Regions from separate parts of the Streptomyces sp. NPDC027663 genome, predicted to be linked through region 1. Evidence: riboswitches for the same ligand, from Rfam matches in the RefSeq annotation. Region 1 holds a riboswitch; each other region holds the start of a gene.
The links. Region 1 has a riboswitch for cobalamin ahead of nicT (Nickel transporter NicT). Riboswitches for the same ligand answer to the same signal wherever they lie in the genome.
Positions count from the first base shown of each region.

Region 2: another riboswitch for cobalamin. It lies ahead of ACZ4SF_RS05795 (ribonucleoside-diphosphate reductase subunit alpha); the one in region 1 lies ahead of nicT (Nickel transporter NicT).
Region 3: another riboswitch for cobalamin. It lies ahead of metE (5-methyltetrahydropteroyltriglutamate--homocysteine S-methyltransferase); the one in region 1 lies ahead of nicT (Nickel transporter NicT).

Region 1 is NZ_JBVHSK010000008.1:239,900-245,816, reverse strand. Features, by position in the region: gene ACZ4SF_RS22820 (glycoside hydrolase family 13 protein) at 1-1,171, opposite strand, end outside; gene ACZ4SF_RS22815 (ArsR/SmtB family transcription factor) at 1,269-1,619, opposite strand; cobalamin riboswitch at 1,698-1,881, shown strand; gene nicT (Nickel transporter NicT) at 1,902-2,993, shown strand; gene ACZ4SF_RS22805 (nucleoside hydrolase) at 3,049-4,023, opposite strand; gene thrS (threonine--tRNA ligase) at 4,055-5,335, opposite strand; gene ACZ4SF_RS22795 (hypothetical protein) at 5,606-5,917, shown strand, end outside.
Region 2 is NZ_JBVHSK010000002.1:203,055-208,971, forward strand. Features, by position in the region: gene mctP (monocarboxylate uptake permease MctP) at 1-1,242, shown strand, start outside; gene ACZ4SF_RS05790 (GNAT family N-acetyltransferase) at 1,318-1,824, shown strand; cobalamin riboswitch at 1,877-2,000, shown strand; gene ACZ4SF_RS05795 (ribonucleoside-diphosphate reductase subunit alpha) at 2,128-4,491, shown strand; gene ACZ4SF_RS05800 (ribonucleotide-diphosphate reductase subunit beta) at 4,491-5,504, shown strand; gene ACZ4SF_RS05805 (GlxA family transcriptional regulator) at 5,753-5,917, shown strand, end outside.
Region 3 is NZ_JBVHSK010000009.1:306,272-312,188, forward strand. Features, by position in the region: gene ACZ4SF_RS24555 (PucR family transcriptional regulator) at 1-1,172, shown strand, start outside; cobalamin riboswitch at 1,543-1,762, shown strand; gene metE (5-methyltetrahydropteroyltriglutamate--homocysteine S-methyltransferase) at 1,955-4,264, shown strand; gene ACZ4SF_RS24565 (S41 family peptidase) at 4,446-5,917, opposite strand, start outside.

The sequences.
Region 1 (5,917 bases):
CCGAGCCGGGGAGCGCCAGCATCAGCAGGGTCGCGGCCCGGGCCCGGCGCAGGCCGGCCGCCGTGTCGACCGCGGGTGCGGTGCCGCCGGACAGCAGCCAGGCGGCGGGGTCGGTGCCGGGCGGCAGCATGAGCCGGGAGGCGTGCCGGACGACGTCGTGGTTGGACAGCACCCAGGTCGCGGAGGCACCGACGGCACGGGCCGTGCCCAGTGAGCCGGTGATGACCTCGCGCAGCTCCGTCGCGTCCCAGGGGGCCTCCAGGTACTCGAAGTTGAAGGCCTGGCCGAGTTCGTCGGGGCGGGCGTACAGGGCGCGCCGGGCAGCCGGGACCCAGGCCTCGGCGACGGCGGTGCGCGGCGGGGTGTAGGAGTCGAAGATCTTGCGCCAGTCGCGGTAGATCTCGTGGACCTCGTCGCGGTCCCAGTACGGGTGGCTGCCCGGCACCACCTTCGGCAGGGCGTCCTCGCCGGTGGCGCCGATGCCGCCGACGTCCCGCAGCGGCTCGGTGAGGTCCTTGGCCAGGCCGTGGGCGACGTCGACGCGGAAGCCGTCCACGCCCCGGTCGGACCAGAAGCGCAGGGTGGTGCGGAAGTCGGCGCGGACCTCCTCGTCGTCCCAGTCGAGGTCGGGCTGTTCGGGGGCGAAGAGGTGCAGGTACCACTGGCCGTCGGGCACCCGCCGCCAGGCGCTGCCGCCGAACACCGACTGCCAGTCGGTGGGCGGGAGTTCGCCGTGCGCGCCCCGGCCCGGGCGGAAGACGTACCGGTTGCGGGCCGGGGAGCCGGGGCCGGCTCTCAGCGCCTCCTGGAACCAGGGGTGCAGATGTGAGGTGTGGTTGGGGACGATGTCCACGACGACCTTCAGGCCGAGCCGGTGCGCCTCGGCGACCAGGGCGTCGAAGTCGTCCAGGGTGCCGAGGCGCTCGTCGACCCCGCGCGGGTCGATGACGTCGTAGCCGCCGTCGGCGAGTTCGGAGGGGTAGAAGGGGCTCAGCCACACGGCGTCCACGCCGAGCGCGGCGAGGTGGTTCAGCCGCTGGGTGATGCCGCGGAGGTCACCGAGTCCGTCACCGTCGGCGTCGGCGAAGCTGCGGGGATAGACCTGGTAGATGACGGCCTGCCGCCACCAGTCGGGGTTCCTGGAGGAGAGGTCCGGCGGGAGGTCTGCCATGCGGGCTCCGTTCGGGCGGTACGAGGGTCGCTGTGCCGTCGGGTCGACAGTACAGAATCTGTCCACATTGCCCGGATAGGTAACCTTTCGAGGGCGGTCAGGCGGTGCAGTGCTCCAAGAGCCCTCGCATCTGCGCGTCCACCACCCGGTACCGCACCACGCGCCCCTCCTTCTCTCCCGCCACCACCCCGGCGGCGCGCAGCAGCCGCAGCGCCTGGGAGACGGCGGGGTCGTTCATGCCCGTGGCGATCGCGAGGTCGGAGACGGCCAGCGGACCGGTGCGGTGGAGGGCGAGCAGCAGCGCGAGCCGGTTGGCGTCGGCCAGCAGGGAGAAGCGGTCGGCCCAGGTGCGCAGTTGGCCCGCGTCGCCGATGGCGGCGATCGCCTCGCACACCCGGTGACCGTCGATGGTGCGGCGGTCGGCTCGGTCGGCAGGCACGAGATGCATGCCGACATCCTCCCAGGCCACTGTGTGATCTTGAATACCTGCGTGGGTGCGCAGCTATGCAGGAAAGCGCGCACCCCTCTACGGTGGGCGGGCCGTGGTGCTCGGGAAGTCGATGCAAGGTCGACGCGGCCCTCGCCACTGTGAACGGGGAGTTCCCGTCCCGTCCGGCACCGCCGGGCCACTGGTCGTACGACCGGGAAGGCAGGGACGGCGGACGTATGCACCCGTAAGCCAGGAGACCGGCCACGGCAGCTCACGAAGTGATCCACGAGGTGCTGGAGCGTGAACCCGTTGGCCGACGCTGCTTCTTTCCGCTGGCGACGCGAGGACACCGTCAAAACGGTGGGACTGATGGCGGTGATCGTCGCCCTGCACGTCGTCGCGTTCGGGATCCTCTTCCTGCTCGTCGCACCCGAGCGCTACCGGGTCGGCAACGAGGTCTTCGGCGTCGGGCTCGGCGTCACCGCCTACACGCTCGGCATGCGGCACGCCTTCGACGCCGACCACATCGCGGCGATCGACAACACGACCCGGAAGCTGATGGCCGATGGCAAGCGGCCGGTGTCGGTGGGCTTCTGGTTCGCGCTCGGCCACTCCAGTGTGGTGGTGCTGCTGGCGCTGCTGATCGCGGGCGGGACCTCCCTCGCCGGGAAGATCACGAACGAGGGTTCCGCCACCCACCAGGTGCTCGGCTTCCTCGGTACGACGATCTCCGGCACGTTCCTCTATCTCATCGCCGCCCTGAACCTGGTCGCCCTGGTGGGCATCCTCAAGGTCTTCCGGGCGATGCGCGCGGGCTCGTTCGACGAGAAGGAGCTGGAACAGCACCTGGACTCACGCGGTTTCATGAACCGTGTCCTCGGCCGCCTCACCAAGTCCGTGTCCCGGCCGGGCCAGATGTACCCGCTGGGCTTCCTGTTCGGCCTCGGTTTCGACACGGCCACCGAGGTCACGCTGATGGTGATGGCGGGCTCGGGGGCGGCGGCGGGCCTCCCCTGGTACGCGGTCCTCTGCCTGCCGCTCCTCTTCGCCGCCGGGATGAGCCTGTTCGACACCCTCGACGGCACGTTCATGAACTTCGCCTACCAGTGGGCGTTCTCCAACCCGGTCCGCAAGGTCTTCTACAACCTCGCCATCACCGGCCTGTCCATCGCGGTGGCCTTCTTCATCGGCACGATCGAGCTGGTCGGCGTCCTGCACGAGAAGTTCGGCCTGCACGACGACGTCACCGGCTGGATCGCCGGCCTCGACCTGGACAACGTCGGCTACCTCATCGTCGGCCTGTTCGTGCTGGTGTGGGCGGTGGCACTGGCGTACTGGCGCTTCGCCAGGGTGGAGGAACGCTGGACGGCCCGCCCGGCCGACACCCGCTGAGCGGCAGCTCCCGCCGCAGGTGCCGCCCCTCGCCGGGGGCGCAGGCCGCACCGGCTCACCGGGCGGGCCGGTCCACCGTCTCCAGGTACAGCTTCACGTAGCGGTCCACGTCGACCTCCAGCGCCACGTCCACCAGGGCGTGTTCGCGGCGGCCCTCGTGGATCTCGGACTCGCCGGGGCGGGGGCGGCGGTCGACGACGGTCTGGCCGCGGGACGGGCCGGGGGCCAGGGAGACCTCGACCGGCAGCAGCCGGGTGGTGATGCCCTGCGGGTCGGCGACCGCGCAGACCGCGCCCGCGTCGCCGAGGCCGCCCGCCTCCTCCGCCTCCGGCGGGCCGCCCTGCGAGGTCGGCCGGTGGGCGAGGAGTTCGCCGGCCAGGCGGGTGCCGGGCTCGCCGCTCGCGCGCAGCCGGTGCACCTCCGGGCCCGGGACGACGACCTGCTGGAAGACGTCCAGGCCGTACATCGTGATCGGCACCCCGGCCGTGAGCAGGATCGCCGCGGCCTCCGGGTCGTGCCACACGTTGAACTCCGCGACCGGCGTGGCGTTGCCGACGGCCACCGCCCCGCCCATGAACACGATCCGCTCGATGTTCCGGGTCACCTCGGGGTGGGTGCGCAGCAGCAGGGCGATGTTGGTGAGGGGCGCGGTCGGGATCAGGGTCACCGGGCGCGGGGAGGCGAGGATCTCCCGGTGCAGGAGAGTGACGGCGTCGACGGCCGCCGGCGCCCGGGTGGGCGCCGGCAGGCCCAGGTCGCCCATCCCGTCCGTGCCGTGCACGTGCCGGGCCGAGCGGGCCGGCTCCAGCAGCGGGCGCTCCGCTCCCCGCGCCACCGGGATGTCGGGGGCGCCCGCCTGCTCCAGCACGGTCAAGGTGTTGCGGACCACCCCGTCGACGTCGGTGTTCCCGGCCACGCAGGTCACCGCCCGCAGGTCCAGTCCCGGATGGCGTACGGCGAGCAGCAGGGCCAGGGCGTCGTCGACGCCGGTGTCGCAGTCGATGATCACGGGGATGGGCTGACCGTTCACGGCGGACTCCTTCCGTCGTGCCGACCTTAGATCAGTCCCAGAGCGCGGTGCCGCGCGCCGACACCCGTTCGGTGATCCGCCGCAGCAGGCCGGGCACCGGCAGCGCACCGGGGCGCCGGCCGTCCCGCAGCCGTACGGCGGCCAGTCCGGCCTCCGCCTCCCGCGCCCCGATGACCGCCTGGTACGGCACCAGGCGCGCCGCGCGGATCCTGGCGCCCAGGGTGCCCTCGCCCGGACCGGCGAGTTCCGCGCGCAGGCCGAGCGCGGTCGCCTCCCGGACCACCGCCGCCGCCCGCCCGGCCTGCTCCTCGGCCACCGGCAGCACGACCAGCTGCACGGGTGCCAGCCAGGCCGGGAACGCGCCGGCATGCGCCTCGACGAGGTGGGCGACGGCCCGCTCGACGCTGCCGATGATGCTGCGGTGCACCATCACCGGCCGGTGCTTCGCGCCGTCGGCGCCGATGTAGTGCAGGTCGAAGCGGGCGGGCTGGTGGAAGTCGATCTGCACGGTGGACAGGGTGGACTCCCGGCCCGCCGGATCGGCGATCTGCACGTCGATCTTCGGGCCGTAGAACGCGGCCTCGCCCCCGGCCTCCTCGTACGCCGCACCGGACGCGTCCAGGACTTCCCTGAGCAGTCCGGTGGCCCGGCGCCACAGCTCCGGGTCGGCGACGTACTTGCCGCCGGCGCCGGGCAGCGAGAGCCGGTGGCGTACGGCCTCGATGCCGAGGTCGGCGTAGGCGCGGGCGATCAGCTCCAGCGCGGCGCGGGCCTCCTCGACGGCCTGGTCGAGGGTGCAGAAGATGTGCGCGTCGTTGAGCTGGATGGCGCGGACCCGGGTCAGGCCGCCGAGCACGCCGGACAGCTCGGCTCGGTACATGGTGCCCAGTTCGGCGATGCGCAGGGGCAGTTCGCGGTAGCTGTGGGAGCGGGAGCGGTAGACGAGGGCGTGGTGGGGGCAGAGGCTGGGCCGCAGCACCACCTCCTCGGTGCCGAGCTTCATCGGCGGGTACATGTCGTCGCTGTAGTGGTCCCAGTGCCCGGAGATCTCGTACAGCTCCCGTTTGCCGAGCGCGGGCGAGTACACGTGCCGGTAGCCGGCCCGGCGTTCGGCGTCCCGGATGTACTCCTCCAGGGTGTGCCGGACGACCGCGCCGTCGGGCAGCCAGTACGGCAGCCCGGCGCCCATCAGCGGGTCGGTGTCGAAGAGGCCGAGTTCACGGCCGAGACGGCGGTGGTCGGGGAGCTGGGCGGAGTCGTCCACGGGGTTCTCCTCGGTGGGTTCGGCGAAGAGGCGGACACCCCGTGACATGCCGAAGCCCCGGGGCGTTCGCCCCGGGGCTTCGGTGCTGGTCAGGTGTCAGCGCGCCGGGACGGTCTCCGGCGTCGTCGTGCTCGACGGGCACTGCTGGGCGCGCTGCATACCTGGACGGTAACAGCCACCGCGCACCCGCTCCACGGATTTCCCGCCGCCCCGCACCCCCGCCCTCACCCGTACGGCCCGGAGCGCTGGTGAGCCGGTCGGGCCGGTGGTGCCGTGAGAGCAGGCACCCCGCCGGCCGCACGCAGCCCAGGAGGCCCGATGACCCCCGCGATACGCCCCCACGTCCCCCGTGCCGTCCTGCTCTCCGTGCTCGCCGGCGGTCTCCTCGCCGCCGGCGGCTGTGCGGCCCTCGGGCTGCAGCGGCCGGCGTCCGCGCCGCACCCCCTGCCCACCGTCGACCGGCCGGCCCCGACGCCGAAGGCGTCCGCGGGGGCCGGTGGATCGGGGCTCTCCGACGAGCAGGCGGAGGCCGCGCTGCTGACCGAGAACGACCTCGGCGACCCCTGGACCGTCACCGACGGCGCGGCGACCTGGCGGGACGGGCTGCTGAAGGCGACCACCGAGGCCGGG
Region 2 (5,917 bases), on a different contig from region 1:
CTCGCCGTCGCGGTGACCGGCATCCTGGCGACGATGCCGTACATCGCGCTGCAGCTGGTGGGCATCCAGGCGGTGCTGGACGTGATGGGCGTCGGCGGCGGCGAGAACACCAACTGGTTCGTGAAGGACCTGCCGCTGCTCATCGCCTTCGGTGTGCTGGCCGCCTACACCTACTCCTCCGGCCTGCGGGCGCCCGCGCTGATCGCGTTCGTCAAGGACACGCTGATCTACATCGTCATCGCGGTGGCGATCATCTACATCCCGATCAAGCTGGGCGGGTTCGACGACATCTTCGCCAAGGCGGGCGAGGCGTTCAGCCAGATCAACCCGGTCACCGAGGCTCCGCGCGGTGCGCTGGCCCCGGCGGACAAGGGCCAGTGGACGTACGCAACGCTGGCACTGGGCTCCGCGCTGGCCCTGTTCATGTACCCGCACTCGATCACCGCGACGCTGTCGTCCAAGAGCCGTGACGTGATCCGCCGCAACACCACGATCCTGCCGCTGTACTCGCTGATGCTGGGCCTGCTGGCCCTGCTGGGCTTCATGGCGATCGCGGCCGGGGTGAAGGTCACCAACGGACAGCTGGCGATCCCGCAGCTGTTCGAGGACATGTTCCCGGACTGGTTCGCGGGCGTCGCCTTCGCGGCGATCGGCATCGGCGCGCTCGTCCCGGCGGCGATCATGTCCATCGCGGCGGCGAACCTCTTCACCCGCAACATCTACAAGGACTTCATCAAGCCGGACGCCACGCCCGAGCAGGAGACCAAGGTCTCCAAGCTCGTGTCGCTGCTGGTGAAGGTCGGCGCCCTGGTCTTCGTCCTGACCATGGACAAGACGGTCGCCATCAACTTCCAGCTGCTGGGCGGCATCTGGATCCTGCAGACCTTCCCGGCCCTGGTCGGCGGCCTGTTCACCCGCTGGTTCCACCGCTGGGCACTGCTGGCCGGCTGGGCGGTCGGCATGGTGTACGGGACGGTGGCCGCGTACGGGATCGCCTCGCCGACGCAGAAGCACTTCGGCGGCAACGCCAAGGAGATCCCGGGCATCGGCGAGATCGGCTACATCGGCCTGACGGCGTTCGTGCTGAACGTCCTGGTGACCGTGGTCCTGACCTTCGTCCTGAAGGCCGTGAAGGCCCCCGAGGGCATCGACGAGACGCGGCCCGAGGACTACACGGCGGACGCGGGCGACCCGGGCGTCCAGGTGGAGCTGCCGCCGGCCACGGCGGGCGCCGGCCACTAGGAGCGCACCCAGAACCCGCAGCGGGCCGCCGTGAAGCACGTGCTACGGCGGCCCGCTCGCTTGCACACTCACAGCATGGACATCCTCATCCGCGCCGCCGAGCCCGCCGAGTACGACGCCCTGGGAGAGATCACCGCCCAGGCCTACCTCCAGGACGGTCTCCTCGACTTCGGCGAGAGCGACCGCTACCTGGGCGAGCTGCGGGACGTGGCCAAGCGGGCGTCCGCGGCCGACGTGCTCGTGGCCACGCGCGACGGCAGCCTGCTCGGCGGTGTCACCTTCGTCCCCTCCGGCGGCCCCATGGCCGACATCGCCCGCCCCTCGGAGGCCGAGATCCGTATGCTCGCGGTCGCCCGTGCGGGCCGCGGCCAGGGCGCCGGCGAGGCGCTCGTGCGGGCCTGCATCGAGCGGGCACGGGCCACGCAGGGCTGTACGGCCGTCGTCCTGTCGACCCAGCGCACCATGCGCGCCGCCCACCGCATCTACGAACGCCTGGGCTTCGTGCGCGTCCCGGAACGGGACTGGAACCCGATCCCGGACATCGACGACATCACTCTCCTCACCTACGAGTTGACGCTCTGAGACCGGCACGACACAACATCTGGGGGTGCCACGGCAGCCCGGCACTAGATGTATGCTCGTCCTCGCTGTCGCCGCAGGGGAATCCGGTGCGAATCCGGAACTGTCCCGCAACGGTGTACTTGCGTGTATCCGCACGCCTGTTCAGTCCGAGGACCTGCCCACAGCGTGCGCCCGGCCGTCCGGTCCGGGTGCCTTGAGACGTCCGGGCCTCGTGGAGTGGGCCGGTGGACGCGACGCCGTGCGCGCTCGTGGCTGCCCCCTGCCCTCCGCCAGGCCCAAGTGCCGAGCGAGGGAGAGCCCCACGTGACCATCGCGCCAGCCGACCCGGCTTCAGTCCGCGAGCCGGAGACCGACGGTCCCGGTGCCGCGCTGCTGCGGACCCTGACCGAGCTGACCGCCGACCTGCCCGATGCCGACTCCGGCCGGGTCGCCGCCGCCGCACTGCGCGGCCGGTCCGCCCGGGCCGACGAGGCGGAGCTGCGGGAGCTGGCGACGGAGGCCGCCGCCGGCCTCATCTCCGAGGACCCCGCCTACTCGAAGCTGGCCGCCCGGCTGCTGACCCTCACGATCCGGGACGAGGCCGCCTCGCAGGGCGTGACGTCCTTCACCGAGTCCGTCGCGGTCGGGCACCGCGAGGGCCTCGTCGCCGACCGCACCGCGGAGTTCGTGCGGCTGCACGCCGAGCGGCTCGACGCGCTGATCGACCGCACGGCCGACGACCGGTTCGGCTATTTCGGCCTGCGCACGCTGCACAGCCGCTACCTGCTGCGTCACCCGATCACCCGCAAGGTCGTCGAGACGCCCCAGCACTTCATGCTGCGCGTGGCGAGCGGTCTGGCCGAGGACGACTCGACCCGCTCCGTGGACGAAGTCGCGTCCCTGTACGGCCTGATGAGCCGCCTGGACTACCTGCCCTCCTCCCCCACCCTGTTCAACTCGGGTACGCGCCACCCCCAGATGTCGTCCTGCTACCTGCTGGACTCCCCGCTGGACGAGCTGGACTCCATCTACGACCGCTACCACCAGGTGGCCCGGCTGTCGAAGCACGCCGGCGGCATCGGTCTGTCGTACTCCCGCATCCGCAGCCGCGGTTCGCTGATCCGCGGCACCAACGGGCACTCCAACGGCATCGTGCCGTTCCTGAAGACGCTCGACGCCTCGGTGGCCGCGGTGAATCAGGGCGGCCGGCGCAAGGGCGCGGCCGCCGTCTACCTGGAGACCTGGCACTCGGACATCGAGGAGTTCCTGGAGCTGCGGGACAACACCGGTGAGGACGCCCGCCGCACGCACAACCTGAACCTCGCGCACTGGATCCCGGACGAGTTCATGCGCCGGGTCGACGCCGACGGGCAGTGGTCGCTGTTCTCGCCGGCGGACGTGCCCGAGCTGGTGGACCTGTACGGCGAGGAGTTCGACGCCGCGTACCGCAAGGCGGAGGCGGCGGGCCTGGCGAAGAAGACGCTTGCGGCGCGTGAGCTGTACGGCCGCATGATGCGCACCCTCGCGCAGACCGGCAACGGCTGGATGACCTTCAAGGACGCCGCCAACCGCACGTCCAACCAGACGGCGCTCCCGGGCCGTGTCGTGCACTCCTCCAACCTGTGCACGGAGATCCTTGAGGTCACCGACGACGGCGAGACCGCGGTCTGCAACCTGGGCTCGGTGAACCTGGGCGCGTTCGTGGACACCGCGACCGGGGATCTCGACTGGGCGCGGCTGGACCGGACCGTGCGTACGGCCGTCGTCTTCCTCGACCGCGTGGTCGACATCAACTTCTACCCGACCGAGCAGGCGGCCCGGTCGAACGCCAAGTGGCGCCCCGTGGGCCTCGGCGCGATGGGCCTGCAGGACGTCTTCTTCAAACTGCGGCTGCCCTTCGACTCCGCGGAGGCGAAGCAGCTGTCCACCCGGATCGCCGAGCGCATCATGCTCGCCGCGTACGAGGCGTCCGTCGACCTCGCCGAGGCCAAGGGCCCGCTGCCGGCCTACGGGGAGACCCGTACCGCCCAGGGCATGCTGCACCCGGACCACTACGACGTCGAGCTGACCTGGCCGGAGCGCTGGGCCGCCCTGCGCGAGCGGATCGCGGCGACCGGCATGCGCAACTCGCTGCTGCTGGCGATCGCGCCGACGGCCACGATCGCCTCGATCGCGGGCGTGTACGAGTGCATCGAGCCGCAGGTCTCCAACCTGTTCAAGCGCGAGACCCTGTCCGGTGAGTTCCTGCAGGTCAACTCGTACCTGGTGCAGGAGCTCAAGGACATGGGCGTGTGGGACGCCCGCACCCGCGAGGCGCTGCGTGACTCGAACGGCTCGGTGCAGGACTTCGTCTGGATCCCCGAGGACGTCCGGCAGCTGTACCGCACGGCCTGGGAGATCCCGCAGCGCGGCCTGATCGACATGGCCGCCGCCCGCACCGCGTTCCTGGACCAGTCCCAGTCCCTGAACCTCTTCCTGGAGACGCCGACCATCGGCAAGCTCTCCTCGATGTACGCGTACGCCTGGAAGTCCGGGCTGAAGACGACGTACTACCTGCGCTCCCGCCCGGCGACGCGCATCGCCCGCGCCGCCCAGGCGCAGGCCACCATCCCCGTGCAGCAGGTCGCCGACCCCGACGCGGTCGCCTGCTCCCTTGAGAACCCCGAGTCCTGCGAGGCCTGCCAGTAATGTCCACCCGTCACGCCAACCTCCTCGACCCGGGCTTCGAGCTGACCCTGCGCCCGATGCGCTACCCCGACTTCTACGAGCGCTACCGGGACGCCATCAAGAACACCTGGACCGTCGAGGAGGTCGACCTCCACTCGGACGTCGCCGACCTCGCCAAGCTGACGCCCGAGGAGCAGCACCTCATCGGCCGGCTCGTGGCCTTCTTCGCGACGGGTGACTCGATCGTCGCGAACAACCTCGTGCTGACGCTGTACAAGCACATCAACTCGCCCGAGGCGCGGCTCTACCTGAGCCGGCAGCTGTTCGAGGAGGCCGTGCACGTCCAGTTCTATCTGACGCTGCTGGACACCTACCTGCCCGACCCGGAGGACCGCGCCGCCGCCTTCGACGCCGTGGAGAACATCCCCTCCATCCGGGAGAAGGCCGGGTTCTGCTTCAAGTGGATCAACGAGGTCGAGAAGATCGACCGGCTGGAATCGCGGGCCGACCGCCGCCGCTTCCTGCTCAACCTCATCTGCTTCGCGGCCTGCATCGAGGGGCTGTTCTTCTACGGCGCCTTCGCCTACGTGTACTGGTTCCGCAGCCGCGGTCTGCTGCACGGTCTCGCCACCGGCACCAACTGGGTCTTCCGTGACGAGACCATGCACATGTCCTTCGCCTTCGAGGTGGTCGACACCGTCCGCAAGGAGGAGCCGGACCTGTTCGACGACGAACTGCAGCAGCAGGTCACCGACATGCTCCGGGAGGCCGTCGAGGCCGAGCTGCAGTTCGCGCGCGACCTGTGCGGTGACGGCCTGCCCGGCATGAACACCGACTCGATGCGGCAGTACCTCGAGTGCGTCGCCGACCAGCGCCTCACGCGCCTCGGCTTCGCGCCGGTGTACGGCTCGGAGAATCCCTTCTCCTTCATGGAGCTGCAGGGCGTTCAGGAGCTGACGAACTTCTTCGAGCGCCGCCCGTCGGCGTACCAGGTCGCGGTGGAGGGCACCGTCGACCTGGACGAGGACTTCTGATCCCGCTTTCCTCCCCGGGCCTCCTGGGCCTCCCTGAGCTGTCGGTCGATGCGCCTGTCGCGCAGGACGCCGAGCGCGGACGGGAGGACCAGGAGGACCAGGATCCCCAGGGTGATGGTCATTCCGATCAGGCCTTCGAGCTGGTTTCCGTTCATGGACACCACTGTCGCGCCGGATGCTCCTTACCGGGAGTGGCAGGACTGCCGTAGACCCTCGAATTACTGCCAGCTCTGAGGCACACTGGCCACATGCTGAAGAACGTGGCCGCCGTGCTGCTGGACGGGGTGCATCCCTTCGAGCTGGGTGTCGTGTGCGAGGTGTTCGGCATCGACCGCAGCGACGAGGGGCTGCCCGCCTACGACTTCGCCGTGGTCTCGGCGGAAGGTCCCACCCTGCGCACCCACTGCGGGTTC
Region 3 (5,917 bases), on a different contig from region 1:
AGTCCCTGCGCCCGCATCTGTCCGAGCTGGTCGAGCGGGCCGCCCGCCGCATCCGCGAGGAGATCGACATCTACGGCCCCTCGGGCACCGTGCCGGAGGAGGAGCTGCGGGCGTCGCTGCGGCGCAACATCGACAGCATGCTCGCCCAGTTCGCCCGGGGCAGCGCACCCGACCTCACCGAGCCCAGCAGGACCGGACGGCTGCGCGCGATCCAGGGCGGTCCGCTGCCCGACGTCCTGCGCGCCTACCGGCTCGGGTTCGCCGAAGTGTGGGCGGTCCTGGCCGACGAGGCCGGCCGGCTCGCCGTCGATCCGTCCGTACTGGTGCCGGCTGCGGCCGACGCCTGGCAGCTCGCCGACGAGTACAGCGACGCGCTGACCTCCGCCTACCGCAGGGCGGCCGCCGAACTCGTCCGTAGCCAGGAGCGTGAGCGCTCCGCCCTGACGGAGGCGCTGCTCACCGGCCGGATCACCGACCGCGGCACGCAGTGGGAGGTGGCCCAGAGTCTGGGCCTGCCGAGGAAGGGCCCGTTCGTCGCGGTCGCCGCGGAGGCCACCGCCCTCGGCCAGGAACCCCTCGGTGACGTCGAGGCCCAGCTGACCGCGCACGGCATCCCATCGGCCTGGGCGCTGCGGCCCGATCTGCGCATCGGGATCGTCTGCCTGCTCCGTCCGGACGCCGTCGACCTGACGATGGCGGTACTACGACGCCTGGCCACCGCCCGGGTGGGGGTGAGCCCGGCCTTCGCGTCCCTCGACGGCACCGGCCAGGCGCTGCGCCACGCCCGGCTGGCCCTGAACAGCCCGCCCTCGGGAACGGCCCCCCACGTCGTCCGCTTCCAGGACGACCCGCTCACCCTCGTCATGGCCGCCGCGCCGGAAGCCGCCGCCGACATCGCCCGCAGTGTCATGGGCCCGGTCCTGGCGCTCGGCCCGGACACCCGGGCCGTACTGCTCGACACCTTCCAGAGCTGGGTCGAGGCTGCCGGCAACGCCACCGCGACGGCCCAGGCCCTGCACTGCCACCCCAACACCGTCCGCTACCGTCTCCGCCGCCTGGAGGACCTGACCGGCCATTCGCTCCAGGCCCCCGGCGACACCGCCGAACTGGTGGCCGCTCTCCGCGCGGTCAGGTTGCTTCCCCACCCCGGGGAGGACACACACGCCGGTTGACCAGCTCGGGTTCAGGTTCCACCCGGCCCCTTCGAGACGGATGCGCACGCCGGTTCTCCAGCTCGGGCTCAGGTTCCACCCGGCCCCGCCGGGGGACGGACGGGCACCCCGGTTGACCAGCTCGGCTCCTCGTGCGGGCGCCAACACCTCGGCCCCTGGCGAGTGATGCAGCTCGGGGCCCCCTCTACGCCACTCCCCCACGGCTCCGACGAACGCTCGAGGCAGGGGAATCCGGCAGCCGCTCACAGGCGTAGGGGAGGGAAGCGTGCGGCGCTTCCCGCCGCCGGCCTGTTCGACACCTGCCGGCCGCATGTCTCAACTCACCTACCGTATGGCGGACATCACCCACCGCAACTCGGGCGGGACCCGTAGGCTGGCCGGTGCAGCTGGTTCGCCCCGTCCGCCAGGCGGGATGCGTCGCAAGAGGGAACCCGGTGGAAATCCGGGACTGCCCCGCAGCGGTGAGCGGGAACGACCGCCGTCATACGCACTGGGCCCACGGAGGGCCTGGGAAGCGACGGCCAGTAGGAGTCTCGTACGACAGAGACGCGCCCGCGAGTCCGAAGACCTGCCAACTGCCCGCGTGCGAGCCACTCGTGCGCGGACATCCCGGTGACCTCGAGGGCGGTTGGGGGCACCTCCGGACCATGTCCGGGGGGAGTACAGACCAGGCGGACGACCGTGCCTCGGCGCGCGGGGTCGTGTCCGCCCGGTTCGTCACCCCTTCGCGCTCTCGCCCCGTCCCCGGGATCTCAGGGATTCATCTCGCGAAGGAGATCTCCGTGACCAGCAAGTCCGCAGCTGCGGCAGCACGGGCGACCGTGTACGGCTACCCCCGCCAGGGCCGGCACCGGGAACTGAAGAAGGCCGTCGAGGGTTACTGGGCGGGCCGCGTCAGCGCGGACGCCCTGCGCGCCACCGCGGCCGAACTGCGCCGCGCCACCTGGCGGCAGCTCGCCGAGGCAGGCATCCACGAGGTGCCCACCGGTGACTTCTCGTACTACGACCACGTCCTCGACACCACCGTCATGGTCGGCGCGCTCCCCGCACGCCACCGGGCCGCCGTCGAGACGGACGCGCTGGACGGGTACTTCGCCATGGCCCGCGGCACCGACGACGTGGCGCCGCTGGAGATGACGAAGTGGTTCGACACCAACTACCACTACCTCGTGCCGGAACTGAGCCCGGACACGGTGTTCTCGGCCGACTCGCACAAGCAGGTCTCGGAGCTGAAGGAGGCCCTCGCCCTGGGCCTGACCGCACGCCCGGTCCTCGTCGGCCCCGTCACCTACCTGCTGCTCGCCAAGGCCGCCCCCGGCGCGGACGCCGGCTTCATCCCGCTCACCCTGCTCGACCGGCTGCTGCCGGTCTACGCCGAGATCCTCGCCGACCTGCGCGCGGCCGGCGCCGAGTGGGTGCAGCTCGACGAGCCCGCCCTGGTCCAGGACCGCACCCCGGCCGAACTGAACGCCGCCGCCCGCGCCTACCGCGAGCTCGGCGCCCTCACCGACCGGCCCAAGCTGCTGGTCGCCTCCTACTTCGACCGGCTCGGCGACGCCCTGCCCGTGCTGGCCAAGGCACCGGTCGAGGGGCTCGCCCTGGACTTCACCGGGGCGGCGGCAGCCCAGCTCGACGACCTCGCCGCCGTGGGCGGCCTGCCCGGCAAGCGCCTGGTCGCCGGTGTCGTCAACGGCCGCAACATCTGGGTCGACGACCTGGAGGAGTCGCTCGCCACACTCGGCACCCTGCTGGGACTCGCGGACCGGGTGGACGTGGCCGCCTCCTGCTCGCTGCTGCACGTGCCGCTCGACGCCGCCGCGGAACATGACATCGACCCGCAGATCCTGCGCTGGCTGGCCTTCGCGAAGCAGAAGACCCGGGAGATCGTCACCCTCGCCAAGGGGCTCGCCCGGGGCACCGGCGCGATCACCGCCGAACTCGCCGCGAACCGCGCCGACCTGGCCTCCCGCGCGGGCTCGCCGATCACCCACACCCCGGCCGTCCGCGCCCGCACCGCCGCCGTCACCGCGGCCGACGCCCGCCGCGCCCAGCCGTACGCCGAACGCGCGGCCGCCCAGCGCGCACACCTCGGACTGCCGCTGCTGCCGACCACGACCATCGGCTCCTTCCCGCAGACCGGTGAACTGCGCACGGCCCGGGCCGGACTGCGTGCGGGCCGGATCACCCCGGCCGATTACGAGGAGCGGATCAAGGCCGAGATCCGGGAGGTGGTCGGCTTCCAGGAGAAGGCCGGGCTGGACGTGCTGGTGCACGGCGAGCCCGAACGCAACGACATGGTCCAGTACTTCGCCGAACAGCTCACCGGCTACCTGGCCACCCAGCACGGCTGGGTCCAGTCGTACGGCACCCGTTACGTCCGCCCGCCGATCCTCGCCGGGGACATCTCCCGCCCGGAGCCGATGACGGTGCGCTGGACGACGTACGCCCAGTCCCTCACCGGTCGGCCGGTCAAGGGCATGCTCACCGGGCCGGTCACCATGCTCGCCTGGTCCTTCGTCCGTGACGACCAGCCGCTCGCCGAGACCGCCCGCCAGGTGGCCCTCGCCCTGCGCGACGAGGTCGGCGACCTGGAGGCCGCGGGCACTTCGGTGATCCAGGTCGACGAGCCCGCCCTGCGCGAGACCCTGCCGCTGCGCGCCGCCGACCGCCCCGCCTATCTGGAGTGGGCCACCGAGGCGTTCCGGCTGACCACGAGCGGCGTCCGGCCGGACACCCAGATCCACACCCACATGTGCTACGCCGAGTTCGGCGACATCGTCCAGGCCATCGGCGATCTCGACGCCGATGTCATCAGCCTGGAGGCGGCCCGCTCCCACATGCAGATCGCACGTGAACTCGCCGGCCACGGCTACCCGCGCGAGGCGGGGCCCGGTGTCCACGACATCCACTCGCCGCGTGTGCCCAGCCCGGAGGAGGTGGCCGGCCTGCTGCGCACCGGTCTGCAGGCGATCCCCGCTGAACGTCTGTGGGTCAATCCCGACTGCGGCCTGAAGACCCGCGGCTGGTCCGAGACCCGTGCGTCCCTCGAGAACCTGGTCGCAGCGGCTCGCACGGTCCGTGCGGAGCTGTAGCGCGGGCGCACGCCTGGCACCGGAACACGCCTGACAGAACGCGTCCGGCACAGTCCGACACAGAAGGACGTCTGACACAGGGCTCGCCCGCCCCGGTCGCCGTGACCGGGGCGGGCGTTGTCTCCGCCTCCCCCTCCAGAGGCCGAACGGCCCCCTCCAGGGGCCGACGTCGTGCCGTGACCTACTGGAACTGCTCGGTCCGGCTGGCCACGAGACGGCCGCTCGCGAATCCCTCGACCCGGGCCGACCGTGCCGCGGCGCCACCGGGCACCGTCACCTCGACCTGGCCGTCCGCCACGTCGACCGACGCGCGCGGACGCTGGTCGACATAGACGTCCAGCCGGTCGATGTTGGTCGACTTCACCTTGAGCCTGAGGGATCCGTTCTGGGTGGTGACATCCGTGACGGACACGGTGTGCGGGGCCAGGCCTCCCAGGATCCGACCTGCCCGCTCCAGCAGGTCGGCATTGTCCTTGAGCAGGTCGTCGCGCGTCATCCGGTGCAGTTCGTCGGGCGTGACGCCGAGGTCTTCGACCGGGGTGCCCGAGTTCGCGCCCACCCGCAGAGTGCGGCGGATCGCCACGCGCATACCGGCCTTCTTCGGCAGCCGCGCGTACGGCGAGGACGGGTCGCCGGCCATGAGGCCGGCCAGGAAGTTCTGCGTCCACACATTGGCTCCGCCCGCGCCGGTGCTCTGATCGGTGCCGAGGACCGGACCGATCCGGTGGTCCTGGAACCCGGCGGCGAAGATGTCGGTGGCGGAGTAGCAGCGGGCGTTGGTGACGAGAACGACCGGGCCGAAGTACTGCTGGCCGATGGCGTTGGCGCCGTCCTCGGGGCTGAGCGGGAAGGCACCGGAGAACGCGGCTCCGATCTCGACGGCCTGGTCCATCGACGGCACCCATGCTCCGAGGTCCACCTGTGGGTCGCCCTGGTGCTTGCGGCAGACCCGCAGGTTGAGCGGCGTGTTGATGAACTGCACCGGCTCGGGGGTGATCCGGCCGGGCGTGAAGAGCTGCAGGGCGAACTCGGCGGCGAAGACGAGGCCGCCGCCGTTGTCCCGCACGTCCAGGATCAGGCCCCGGTCCGGCAGGAGGCTGAGGAGCCTCAGCAGTTCCCGGACGTAGCCCTCGAGGTCGTCCACGCTGAAGGTGAAGATCCGCAGGTGGCCGAACGTCCCCGCGGAGGTCTGCACCTCCTTGGCCCGGAAGACCTCCGGCATGTCGGTGGCGATCTCGCCCGCGCGCAGATCGGGCGCGGGTTCGCCGGCCGCGGCGGCGTTCGCCTGGGCCACGACCCGCGGAGCGAACAGCAGCACCTTCGCGCGGCTGATCTCGTCACCTTCGAGGTCCAGCCCCTGCGCCGCCGCGACCGCGCTCACCGCGTCCGCGTCCACGGCAGGCGGCCGGTTGTCCACGATGCGCCAGTTCTCGCGGAACTCCCGCGCGGTGCCGCTCCTGTCGAGGTAGCTGATGGTCACCCATTCCTCGAAGGGCGGCAGGTGGAGGCGCAGGGGGCGTACGGTCAGCGACTCGACGCCCCGGCTGCGGCGCGCCTCGGGGTTGCTGCCGGCGAACCGGGCGGCGACGAGATCGACGGCCTGGGCGATGGGGGTGCCGCTCCAGTGGGTGATCTCGACGCCCGGCTCGAAGC